DNA from 3 places in the Bacillus basilensis genome. Region 1 is predicted to be linked to each of the others. Evidence: riboswitches for the same ligand, from Rfam matches in the RefSeq annotation. Region 1 holds a riboswitch; each other region holds the start of a gene.
What was found. Region 1 has a riboswitch for S-adenosylmethionine ahead of ACQVV1_RS15410 (peptide ABC transporter substrate-binding protein). Riboswitches for the same ligand answer to the same signal wherever they lie in the genome.
Positions count from the first base shown of each region.

Region 1 (4,126 bases):
TATATCGAAGAAATTATCGTTTCTAACCGAAGCAATGTAGAAAAGCTAGAACAATTACAAGGGCGATATAATGTGTCTATTACAACAGATTGGAAGCAACATGTTACATCTGTTGATACGATTGTTTTAGCAATGCCGCCTGCTGCACATGAAGAATTATTAGCAGAGTTATCTCCGTTACTATCGAACCAACTTGTCGTAACGGTAGCTGCTGGCATTGGACCATCTTATTTAGAAGAAAGACTTCCCCAAGGAACGCCTGTTGCTTGGATTATGCCAAATACAGCTGCTGAAATTGGAAAGTCTATCTCCTTATATACAATGGGACAATCAGTAAATGAGATGCATCAAGAAACCCTGCAACTACTTTTAAAAGGCATTGGTACTTCGCAACTCTGCACTGAGGAAGAAATTCATCAGCTTACTGCAGTTACTGGAAGTGCACCAGCCTTCCTTTATTACTTTGCTGAAAGCTTAATTGAAGCAACAAAAAGTTATGGAGTCGATGAAGCAACCGCAAAACACCTTGTTATTCAAATGATTTCTGGCTCCGCTTCTATGCTTGAACAAACGCAAGATCCGGCTAACCTCCGCGAACAAGTAACAACGCCAGGTGGTTCCACAGCTGAAGGCCTCAAAACTTTATATGAGTATAATTTTTCAGAGGCAATTCAAAAAGCAGTAGAAGCAACAAACAAAAAAGCTAGGGGGAAATAATATGAGTTTAACAAGTTTAAAAGACTATACAACATTACATAACGGAGTAAAAATGCCTTGGTTCGGTTTAGGTGTTTTTAAAGTAGAAGATGGTTCAGAGGTAATTGATTCTGTAAAAGTAGCAATTAAAAATGGCTACCGCAGCATCGATACTGCAGCAATCTATCAAAATGAAGAAGGCGTTGGACAAGCGATTCGTGAATCAGGTGTTTCACGTGAAGAATTATTTATTACATCAAAAGTATGGAATAGCGATCAAGGATATGAAACAACACTTCAAGCATTTGAAACTACATTAGAAAAATTAGGTCTAGAATATTTAGATTTATATTTAGTACATTGGCCTGTAAAAGGGAAATATACTGAATCATGGAAAGCATTAGAAAAGCTTTATAAAGATGGTCTTGTTCGTGCTATCGGTGTGAGTAATTTCCACATTCACCACTTACAAGACGTATTTGAAATTGCTGAAATTAAGCCAATGGTCAACCAAGTGGAATACCACCCACGTTTAGCACAAGAAGAGTTACACGCTTTCTGTAAAGAACATAATATCCAGCTTGAAGCTTGGTCACCATTAATGCAAGGCCAACTACTAGATAACCCAGTGTTACAAGAAATTGCGACAAAATATAATAAATCAACTGCGCAAATTATTTTACGCTGGGATTTACAAAACGAAGTTGTAACAATCCCTAAATCTATTAAAGAACATCGCATTATTGAAAATGCAAACATCTTCGACTTTGAATTAAGTGCTGATGATATGAAAGCAATTCAAGCTTTAAATGAAGATCTTCGCGTTGGTCCAGATCCAGATAACTTTAACTTCTAGTAGAAAAACCACTGCCATATGCAGTGGTTTTTCCGTTAAAGAAAACTGAAAATTTAAACTATATTTCATTCGGTTGACACTTCATCATCCAAGGTGTAAGATTTTGAATTATCAAAGAAACACAAAATTTAATAAAGTTTATTTGTTTACTCATTGTATCAAGAGAGGTGGAGGGACTGGCCCTTTGAAACCTCGGCAACAGGTTCATTTTGAATACTGTGCCACTTCCTGCAAGCTTTATGGCTTGAAAGATAGAATGAGGGACTTCGTTTATATACGGGTGCATAACTTGTACGTAAAAATCCCTCTTTCTCAATACGAAAAGAGGGATTTTTTATTTTTCATTTCCCTCATCATCATCCAAACTTAATTATTTAGGAGGAAAATCAAATGAAAAAGAAGTTTGTACCCGGTATTGCATCAGTTGTAGGAGTAAGTATTTTATTAACTGGTTGCGGTAGTTATAAAAACGAAGCAAGTGGAGCAAATGCAAAAGACGAGGCACCTAGTAAGCAGGTTTTAAACTTATCTTCACCTACTGAAATACGAACAATGGATACAGCTCGTGCTACAGATACTGATTCTGGTCAAGTAATGAGAAACGTATTTGAAGGTTTGTATAATCTTGGTGAAGGTAACAAACCTGTCCCTGGTGTTGCAAAATCTCATGAAGTAAGTGGCGATAAAACGAAATACACATTCCATTTACGAGATTCAAAATGGTCAAACGGCACTCCTGTTACAGCGAAAGATTTTGTCTTCGCTTGGCAAAGAGCTGTCGATCCAGCAACAGCCTCTGAATATGCATTTTTATTCTTTGATATTAAAAACGCAACAAAAATTAACAACAAAGAACTTCCAGCCGACCAACTTGGTGTAAAAGCAGTTGATGACCATACGTTTGAGGTAGAATTAGAGCGTCCTGTTCCATATTTTATTAGTTTAACAGCGTTCCCAACATTTCTACCAATTAACGAGGAATTCTTTAAAGCACAAGGTGATAAGTACGCTTTAGAAGATAATACAATCTTGTACAATGGAGCTTTTACACTAAGCGATTGGAAGCACGAACAAAGCTTTAAATTCAAGAAAAACCCTACCTATTGGGATAAAGATACTGTCAAACTAGAAGAAATCAATTTTAACGTAGTAAAAGAAAAATCAACAGAAGTAAATTTATTCGAATCAAAACAATTAGACCGTATAAAATTAACATCTGACTTCGTTGATAAATATAAAAAGGATGCGAACTTTAAAGAACGCCCGAACGTAGGCGTACAATTTTTACGTATGAATCAACAAAACAAAGTACTTCAAAACGTTTCTGCACGCCAAGCAATTGACCAAACAATTGATCGAAAATCCTTTGTAAATACGTTATTAAATGATGGCTCTACACCAACCTTTGGCCTCGTTCCAAAAAACTTTGCAAAAGGGACTGATGGAAAGGACTTCCGTACTATAAACGGAGATTTAACCAAAGTTGATACAAAATCTGCACAAGAGTTATGGAAGAAAGCTAAACAAGAGCTTGGTTCTGAAAAAATCACATTAGAATTATTAACAAGTGATGCTGACCTTGATAAGAAAACTGGTGAGTTCTTAAAAGGACAACTAGAAAAGAACTTAGACGGATTAACAGTAAATGTAAAACCACAACCACGTAAACAACAAGTTTCACTTTTATTAAAAGGTGACTATGAAATCGGCATTGACGGCTGGAGTCCTGACTTTGCTGATCCAATTACATTCCTTGAACTATTTACAACGAATAACCCTTACAACTTAGATCATTACTCTAATAAGGAGTTCGATGAAACAATTGAGAAAGTTAAAACGACTTTAGCTGGTGATGAAAAAGCTCGTTGGAAAGCATTACTAGCATCCGAGAAAATATTATTTAAAGACTCTGTTATCGCTCCTCTTTACCAAAAAGGTGAATCTTATTTAGAACGTTCTTATGTGAAAGGAATTGTACAAGTAGACTTTGCAGGTCAATTAAACTTCAAATGGGCACAAATTGAAAAATAAAAGGCAACCTGAATTGAAGTTTTTCTCCCCATACCAATTGTTTTATTGGAAAAATGTATTAAAAGCGGATTTCTCAATGAGAGAAAATCCGCTTTTTCAATATAGTATTTTTAAAAAATAATACTCCAACTTTTATTATTGACATATAGTTCTTTCCAGTGTTAATATTCTAAATAATCAAATAAACGAAATATTTAACCATCAAAATATAATGTCTACTACGTTGAAACATATAACGACAGATTATAGCTCAACATGTATATACATATAGAACACCTGATTACCTACATGCACATATTTATAATAGGTTTTTTCTTCTTCTATAGATATACTTCAAAACATGGACATTAAGACGTTACGAACAACACATTTAGGGAGGAACGAACAATAAAGAAAAAAGTTGTACCTGTTGTTGCATCTGTTTTAGGGGCAAGTCTATTACTAACTGCTTGCGGGGGAAATAAAGATAACGCAAGCGGAGCGAAAGCAAATGATAAAGCACCTGATAAACAGGCAATTAACTTATCATTTGCTTCAGAAATT
Region 1 is NZ_JBNTQO010000006.1:252,538-256,663, forward strand. It holds gene proC (pyrroline-5-carboxylate reductase) at 1-717, shown strand, start outside; gene ACQVV1_RS15405 (aldo/keto reductase) at 719-1,552, shown strand; SAM riboswitch class I at 1,705-1,810, shown strand; gene ACQVV1_RS15410 (peptide ABC transporter substrate-binding protein) at 1,943-3,583, shown strand; gene ACQVV1_RS15415 (peptide ABC transporter substrate-binding protein) at 3,971-4,126, shown strand, end outside.

Region 2 (4,126 bases), on a different contig from region 1:
AATCCTTTTTCTTCTGCCGCTTTAGCTAATTTTTTGAGCATTGTTGATTTCCCAGAGCCTGGGCGCCCTTTTATAAAATAACGATGTGGTAATCCTTCTGTTAAATTAGGAACAAAATCAACTGCTCCTTTCGGTGTAGCTGCTCCTAAAAAGCGATGTTTCACAAGAGATTGTTTCCCGCCTTTATCTGTAAACAATTTCTGAATCAGCTGATCTGTTAGTTCATTTGCTTTATTAAAATCAATATTATTAATATATATTTTCTCCCACTCATCATGTATAACTAATGCCTCGTTAAAACAAGCGTACGCTGTTTGAAAAGCTTTGCTTGCTTCTGAAACAAATCGTTCAATTTCCACCTTTTGCTTTCTTAATTTATCTGAGTCCCAAGCAACCCCTAAATTGATATATTCCTCGACGACTCCTGGCATTTTCGGCTCAATCACATGCGGTGATGTTCCATCAACAATTCCTACTTTTAACTTCGGGATAATTACACCGTCAACCGATTTGTTATCAGAAGAACAGTGTAAAAATTCAATACCATATCCTTTTTCAACCCATTCACGACCTATTGCCTTAATTAAAGAAGATTTCCCCGTTCCAGGGCCACCCTTTAAAATAAATAACCTGTTTAGCCCTTTTAAATTCTCTTCGTATAAATTATGAAATCCTCTAGCTGTATTTCCACCAGCATAATAATTCAATACATTTCCTGTCACTGCACTCACTCCTTCGCAGCATTCTATTTACATAAGCTATAATATGCGAGCAACTTTATTTGGGTGAATACCTATTTTGCATTGCAGAAAAAAAGGAAATGAATTACAATTTTATTATCATGAAAATTCCGAATTTTAAATTGAATATACCTTTATCAAGAGAGGCAGAGGGACCGGCCCTTTGAAGCCCAGCAACCTCAGTTTATACAAACTGAATAGGTGCTAATTCCTGCAAAATGCATTGCATTTTGGAAGATAAGACTCAACTAGTATGTAAAGCTCATCTTTCTTGATTATGAAGGATGGGTTTTTTATATTTTAAAACGTATATTGGAGGTATTTAAAGTGAGAGTAATTGACCTATCACAAACATTTGAAAACAATATGTCTCAATTCCCTGGAACACCAAAAATCAATCTAGAAGCCATTACAAGCGTTGAAGAGACAGGCTATCAAGTTACAGATTTTCATTCTGTCGTTCATGTTGGTACGCATTGTGATGCTCCTGCGCATTTCATTTCAGGCGCAACGACCATCGATCAATTACCCCTTGATCAATTTGTAGGCGAAGCCGTTCTTATCGATGTAACCCATATTCAAGAGAGAAAGTTACGTAAGGAAGTACTGGATGATGTTGATATACAAGAAGGCGATATTGTTATTTTCCATTCCAATCTATCTACTAAATGGAATACAGATGCGTATGAGAAAGAAGCTTTTTATCTTTCTGAAGAATTAGCTGAAGAACTAGTTCAATTAAAAATAAAATCTGTCGGTTTAGATTTCATTTCTCCTGATGAGGTAACGACAGAAACATCACCGATTCATCATATACTACTTGGGAATAATATTTATTTAATTGAAAACTTAACAAACTTAGATGCCATTAACACGGAACGTTTCTTTTTCTCTGCTGCACCTTTAAAAATTAAAGATAGTGACGGTGCTTTTGCAAGAGCATTCGCTGTTATTTTTTAAACAAATTATACAAAAAAGCAAAGGTCATCATTGACCTTTGCTTCTATATTTTTTATTTAAATTAAGAAAGAATTGCTCGACACGAGGACGTACCCAAGCTAAATAATCTTTCTCTTTCTTCTTTGTACAAGCTATTTCTTCCCCATCTACCATATCGACAAGCTCTAGCTCTAACAGTTGCCTCGTAAATGCTAACATATTTATTTCTTCGGCTGGATACTCTTCTTTCAATTTCTCCTCAATTTCCCCCAATAAAAAACCGTCACGCATCATTGCCAATGCATCAATCCAAAGTGGCGGCATTTCATATTTTTCTCCTGTAATTGTATCTTTTACAATATAATTCTTTTGCTCTTTTCGAAATTGAATCGTGTGCAAGCATACAGTCGAATTTAATGTTAATTCCATCATACCACCCCTTTCATCATATCTGCATAGAAAAAAGGATGCGCGTGCACCCCTTACTACCGTAACCGTTACATGAATAACAAATCTCATGTCGATATTTTCCTCCATTATAAACGAAGTATTTTATAAAAAAAACCCTTCTTGAAACATTTTATAAAATGTTTATATTTACACAACAAGAACACTTTTCTGAAAAATATTTTCTTCTAGCACATTATACTATCGGTAAAAAAATCTCCACTTTCGTTCCTATCCCCACGCTACTTTGAATCGCAGTACTTCCTTGATGTTCCTTAATAATTTTATATGTGATCATCAACCCAATTCGTCCCGTACCATTCTCCTTTGTTGTGTAAATAGCTTTTCCAACCTTCTCTATACCAAAACCTTGATCTTCAACAGAAATACACAAATGCCTTTCAGTTTTTTGATATGCACGAATATGAATATCTCCACCTGCTGGCATTGATTCTATTCCATTTTTAATAACACTTGTTTTAATTGTTTATCATCACCATTTATAACAGGTAGATTTCCATCTACTCGCATATGAAATTTCACTCTATATCGTGCTGCATAACTTTCCATTAGCTGTACAACATATAAAAGGATTTCCCGTATATTACGCCATTCATAATTCGTTGATTTCGATTTTCCTAATAACATCAATTCACTAACAAACCCGTTAATTCTTTCAAATACTTTTAAGGCTTCTTTTTCCTCATAGATAAAGCTTTTAAATTTATTTATATAAATACTCCTCATGTTCTATACAAACACTCTATATATTATCTCCTTAAATTATCAGTATGAAATTGCTTTCAGGGCAATACGAAAAGGAAGGGGATCCCCATCCCCTTCCTTTTCGCTATAACTTATATCCATCTTACCCGATCATGTAGCAACCCATTCGTAAAATCATTACTCCCCACTACAAAGTCCTTCATATATAAATTTAAATATTCTCCATACTTACTTTCTGTATTTAATAATAATTCCTCTACATAATAGGCACCTTGTTTAAAGTTATCAAAAAGTAAACTACACAAGCCAGCATAAATTCCGCACCCTACTTGGAAGTAAGTTGCATTCGTTTTATATTTACGAAAAACTTGGCTACTATTCATTACGTTATACATATATGTCTCGCTATTTTCATAAACGAGTAATACACCAACTAAATCCTCGCCAGCAATCTCTTCTTCTGCTGGATTAAATACTTTACGATTCCAGTTCCATAAATCTTCTACCTTATCTAAATTCTGCCTAATTACATTTGTTGTATACTCATTAATTCGGTAAAGAAACCCAACTTCCATATTGAAGTTTTTCCCTAAAATTAAAACTTCCTCATGTGGCATTAAGCAACCATAAAACTCTTTCTCTCCTAACTTTACTTTATACTCTGAAGCATATACATCTTCATAAAAATAAAGGGGACGATGATGACTCATATACATCGGATAACTCCATATCGCTTCATCTAGAAATCGCTCTACTGCCCATGAAGCATAAAGTGTATGAGGCTTTATTAGTGCTGTATCATTCAAAAATGACGTATCATGTTCTACTATATAACATGCTCTTGGCTTTTCATTTGGGCGTTCCTTCATAAGTTCAACAACCATCCACTGAACAACACCTGGATTCATACCCGAGCCTATAATTGCTTTTGTATTTGTAAACTTCCCTTTCTCCTTCTCAAACCTCGTATATCTTTCCGTAAGCTGAAAGCCGATTAAACTATCGTCCTGATCTACTGCCTCATTTTCCAAAGCTGAATTAATATAACAAATTCCAAGTTCATTACAACATTTTAATACTCTAATCGTATCTGCCCCTGAAACATCAATAACAACACTCGTACTACTTTCTTTTAAATGCTGTTTAAATGTCACGACATCTTGGAGGTCTATTTCATATAAAAACAATTGATTTTTCAAATTTGGAAACAACTCATCATAATAAGTCCTATCTTTTTGTTTTATATCAACTAAATGAAATGTAACATTCTTTAT
Region 2 is NZ_JBNTQO010000021.1:1,370-5,495, forward strand. It holds gene ACQVV1_RS25740 (PRK06851 family protein) at 1-722, opposite strand, end outside; SAM riboswitch class I at 872-984, shown strand; gene ACQVV1_RS25745 (cyclase family protein) at 1,068-1,700, shown strand; gene ACQVV1_RS25750 (hypothetical protein) at 1,728-2,108, opposite strand; partial or broken gene ACQVV1_RS25755 (ATP-binding protein) at 2,323-2,816, opposite strand; gene ACQVV1_RS25760 (S-adenosylmethionine decarboxylase related protein) at 2,984-4,126, opposite strand, start outside.
Region 2: another riboswitch for S-adenosylmethionine. It lies ahead of ACQVV1_RS25745 (cyclase family protein); the one in region 1 lies ahead of ACQVV1_RS15410 (peptide ABC transporter substrate-binding protein).

Region 3 (4,126 bases), on a different contig from region 1:
ACTTGGAGAAAATCAAAGCCAGAAATGCGTGCAGACATTTTATTCCGTGCTGCAGCAATCGTTCGTCGCAGAAAACATGAATTCTCTGCTATTCTTGTAAAAGAAGCAGGTAAACCATGGAATGAGGCAGATGCTGATACAGCAGAAGCAATCGACTTTATGGAATATTATGGTCGTCAAATGTTAAAATTAAAAGACGGTATTCCAGTAGAAAGCCGTCCAATTGAATATAATCGTTTCTCTTACATTCCATTAGGAGTAGGTGTTATCATTTCTCCTTGGAACTTCCCATTCGCAATTATGGCAGGTATGACAACAGCTGCTTTAGTTTCTGGTAACACAGTATTACTAAAACCAGCTAGTACAACTCCTGTAGTAGCAGCGAAATTCATGGAAGTATTAGAAGAAGCTGGCTTACCTGCTGGCGTAGTAAACTTCGTTCCAGGTAATGGTTCTGAAGTTGGTGACTACTTAGTAGATCACCCTCGTACACGCTTCGTGAGTTTCACTGGATCTCGCGATGTAGGTATCCGTATTTATGAGCGTGCAGCGAAAGTAAACCCAGGCCAAATTTGGTTAAAACGTGTTATCGCTGAAATGGGTGGTAAAGATACAATCGTTGTTGATAAAGAAGCAGATCTTGAATTAGCAGCTAAATCTATCGTTGCATCAGCATTCGGATTCTCAGGACAAAAATGTTCTGCATGTTCACGTGCAGTAATCCATGAAGATGTATACGATCACGTATTAAATCGTGCTGTTGAATTAACGAAAGAATTAACAGTTGCTAACCCAGCTGTATTAGGTACAAACATGGGTCCTGTTAATGACCAAGCTGCATTCGATAAAGTAATGAGCTATGTTGCAATTGGTAAAGAAGAAGGTAGAATCTTAGCTGGTGGCGAAGGAGACGATTCTAAAGGCTGGTTTATCCAACCAACAATCGTTGCTGACGTTGCAGAAGATGCTCGCTTAATGAAAGAAGAAATCTTCGGACCAGTAGTAGCATTCTGTAAAGCAAAAGACTTTGATCATGCACTTGCAATTGCAAACAATACAGAATACGGTTTAACAGGTGCTGTTGTTACTAACAACCGTGACCATATTGAAAAAGCACGTGAAGACTTCCACGTAGGTAACTTATACTTCAACCGTGGATGTACTGGTGCAATCGTAGGTTACCAACCATTCGGTGGCTTTAACATGTCTGGTACAGACTCTAAAGCTGGTGGCCCTGACTACTTAGCACTTCACATGCAAGCAAAAACTACTTCTGAAACTTTATAAGAAATAGTAGAAGAGATCTTCGCAGTTTGCGAAGATCTCTTTTTTTTGAAAAACTTTCTATATGTGTATTAAGATAGATATCGGTAGAAAAACTAATAAAGTAATAAGGTTTAATTCAGTAAAATAAGGTATATTTATATTTGTTGAATAGGTTGTCTTTAAAGAAAAGAGAAGTAGGTGAACAAAATGGGAAAATATCAATTAGATTACAAAGGCCAGGTAGCTGTCGCAAAGTTTCATGAAAAGCAGACGCCTGCCAAATTTGATAAAAAGCAGCAAATTGAAAAATTGCGTGCGGAGTATTTGAAAAAGAAACAGAAACAAACAGATAAATAATAGGGGAAAGTAGTTAATTTGAATTCGAATTAGAGCTACCATATATTACTATTTGGTAAGTGAAACTTGCTAAACCCTATTAATATCGGGATAAACATGTAAATAGAAATAAAATAACGAGAAAAGTTGACTTATTAGTCATATTTTTTAGTATTCATTTTGAAAATTTCCTGTATAATACAATTTGAAAGAAAATCTATGGTTTGACAAGAAACACTCTTTTCGGTTTTGCTCACTGAAGAGAGTGTTTTTTTGTGGCTAAAAACTCCTCTGTACTCATTACATTTGCATATACTCCATTTAAACTAGCCAAAATTGTGTTATGAATATAAACGGCTGGTATAGTAGCATTCTTAAAAGAAAGATCTTTTGTAGCGCAAGCATCATGTATAACAGTACATTGAAAGCCGAAATCAAAAGCAGCTCTTACGGTAGCGTCAATACACATATGAGTCATCATCCCGCATATGACGACGTGCTCAATGTCTAAACGTTGTAATTGTTCTAGAAGATCAGTTTCGCGGAAACTATTTGGGTAATGTTTGAGTATAACGGTTTCTTCTCTAAGTGGACGTACGCTTTCATGAATATGCACACCTTCTGTATTGGGCAGGAAAAAAGTAGCATCATCTTTTATTGCTACATGTTGGATATGAAAAATAGGTTCATTTTTCTTTCTAAAGAGTTGTAGTAGCTGACGGGCATATGCGCTTGCTTCTACTGGATTACGCAATTCCATCTTTCCGTGTGGAAAATAATCATTTTGAATATCAACGAGTAAAAGGGCTGTTTTCATATATTTATCTTCCTCCGATTTCATATTCAAATAATGGTATTCAATTAGTAGAGAAGATTATCCTTTTAAAAAATATGCAGGAGGAGAATTTTACATAACTTTAAAGGTTACTATTTTATTATGAAATTTCATCTGAAAATTTTAATAAAGGGATAATTAATATTTTTCTAAAAAATGTATTGACTCTTATTATTCTGAGTTCTATAATGAGAATTAATTAAACGACAATTAAATCGATACATTCTTATCCAGAGAGGTGGAGGGACTGGCCCTACGATACCTCAGCAACGGGTTTTTTAATACCGTGCTAACTCCAGCAAGTCTATGAAAGGCTTGGAAGATGAGAAGATGTGACCGAGTACATATAAGTGCTCTCCTTCTTATCTTTATGGTTGATAAGAAGGAGAGCACTTTTTATTTTACCTCGAAAGCTCTACTTCAAGTTTTTACAGCAAATAGGAGGGGAAAAAATGATTTCTTTTAACAATGTAAGTAAAGTGTATGAATCAGGTGAGCAATCTGTTCATGCTGTGGAGGATGTAACGTTATCCGTTGAGAAAGGTGAAATTTTTGGCATTATCGGTTTTAGTGGAGCTGGAAAGAGTACGTTATTACGTCTAGTAAACATGTTAGAGAGACCAACGGCAGGAACGATTTCAATAGATAATAAAGATATTACATCATTATCGACGAAAGAATTACGGAAGCTAAGACAAAGAATCGGGATGATTTTTCAAAGCTTTAATTTATTTAATTCAAGAACAGTGTTTGGGAATATTGCTTATCCATTAAAGTTAGCGAAAGTACCAAAGAATGAGATAAAAGAAAGAGTAAATGAACTGCTGAAGTTTGTAGGGTTAGAAGATAAGGCAAACAATTACCCAGAGCAGCTATCAGGCGGACAAAAGCAGCGTGTAGGTATTGCTAGAGCACTTGCAACATCACCAGATATTCTTATATGTGATGAGGCAACATCAGCTTTAGATCCAGAAACAACAACAGAGATATTAAACCTATTAAAAAAAGTAAATCGAGAATATAATTTAACAATTCTTCTTATTACACATGAAATGCATGTTGTGAAAGAAATTTGTCACCGTGTAGCTGTGATGGAAAAAGGAAAAGTAATTGAAGAAGGAAAATTGTTTGACGTGTTCACACAACCAAAAACAAAAACGACTCAAAACTTTGTACGTTCTGTTATTAATGATCATTTACCAGAAAGTGTTCTAGCGAAAATTCAAAATGGTGGTCAGATTTATCGTCTAACATTTACTGGTGAGGAGACAGGTCAACCAGTACTATCGTATATCGCAAAAAACTATAACGTCGATGTAAACGTACTGTACGGAAATATTATTGAACTTCAAAATGTGCTATTTGGAAATCTTCTTGTAGAATTGCAAGGTGAACAGAGGGAGATTCAAAAAGCATTACAACATCTAAGACTGCAAGTGCAGCTGAAGGAGGTAGAAGCTCATGCGAGTTGATTGGAGTATATTTTGGCCTCGCATAGTAGATGCGACGGGAGATACCCTCTTAATGGTAATCGTAACCCTTATATTTGCTACAATTCTTGGTATACCCCTAGGTTTACTATTATATGTAACGAGAAAAGGAAACTTTTTAGAAAATAAATGGGTCTTTTCTATTCTTAATATCATTATTAATACAATTCGTCCGGTTCCATTCATCATCTTCTTAGTA
Region 3 is NZ_JBNTQO010000021.1:52,989-57,114, reverse strand. It holds gene pruA (L-glutamate gamma-semialdehyde dehydrogenase) at 1-1,287, shown strand, start outside; gene ACQVV1_RS26000 (hypothetical protein) at 1,474-1,623, shown strand; gene ACQVV1_RS25995 (cysteine hydrolase family protein) at 1,856-2,419, opposite strand; SAM riboswitch class I at 2,661-2,766, shown strand; gene ACQVV1_RS25990 (methionine ABC transporter ATP-binding protein) at 2,890-3,909, shown strand; gene ACQVV1_RS25985 (methionine ABC transporter permease) at 3,899-4,126, shown strand, end outside.
Region 3: another riboswitch for S-adenosylmethionine. It lies ahead of ACQVV1_RS25990 (methionine ABC transporter ATP-binding protein); the one in region 1 lies ahead of ACQVV1_RS15410 (peptide ABC transporter substrate-binding protein).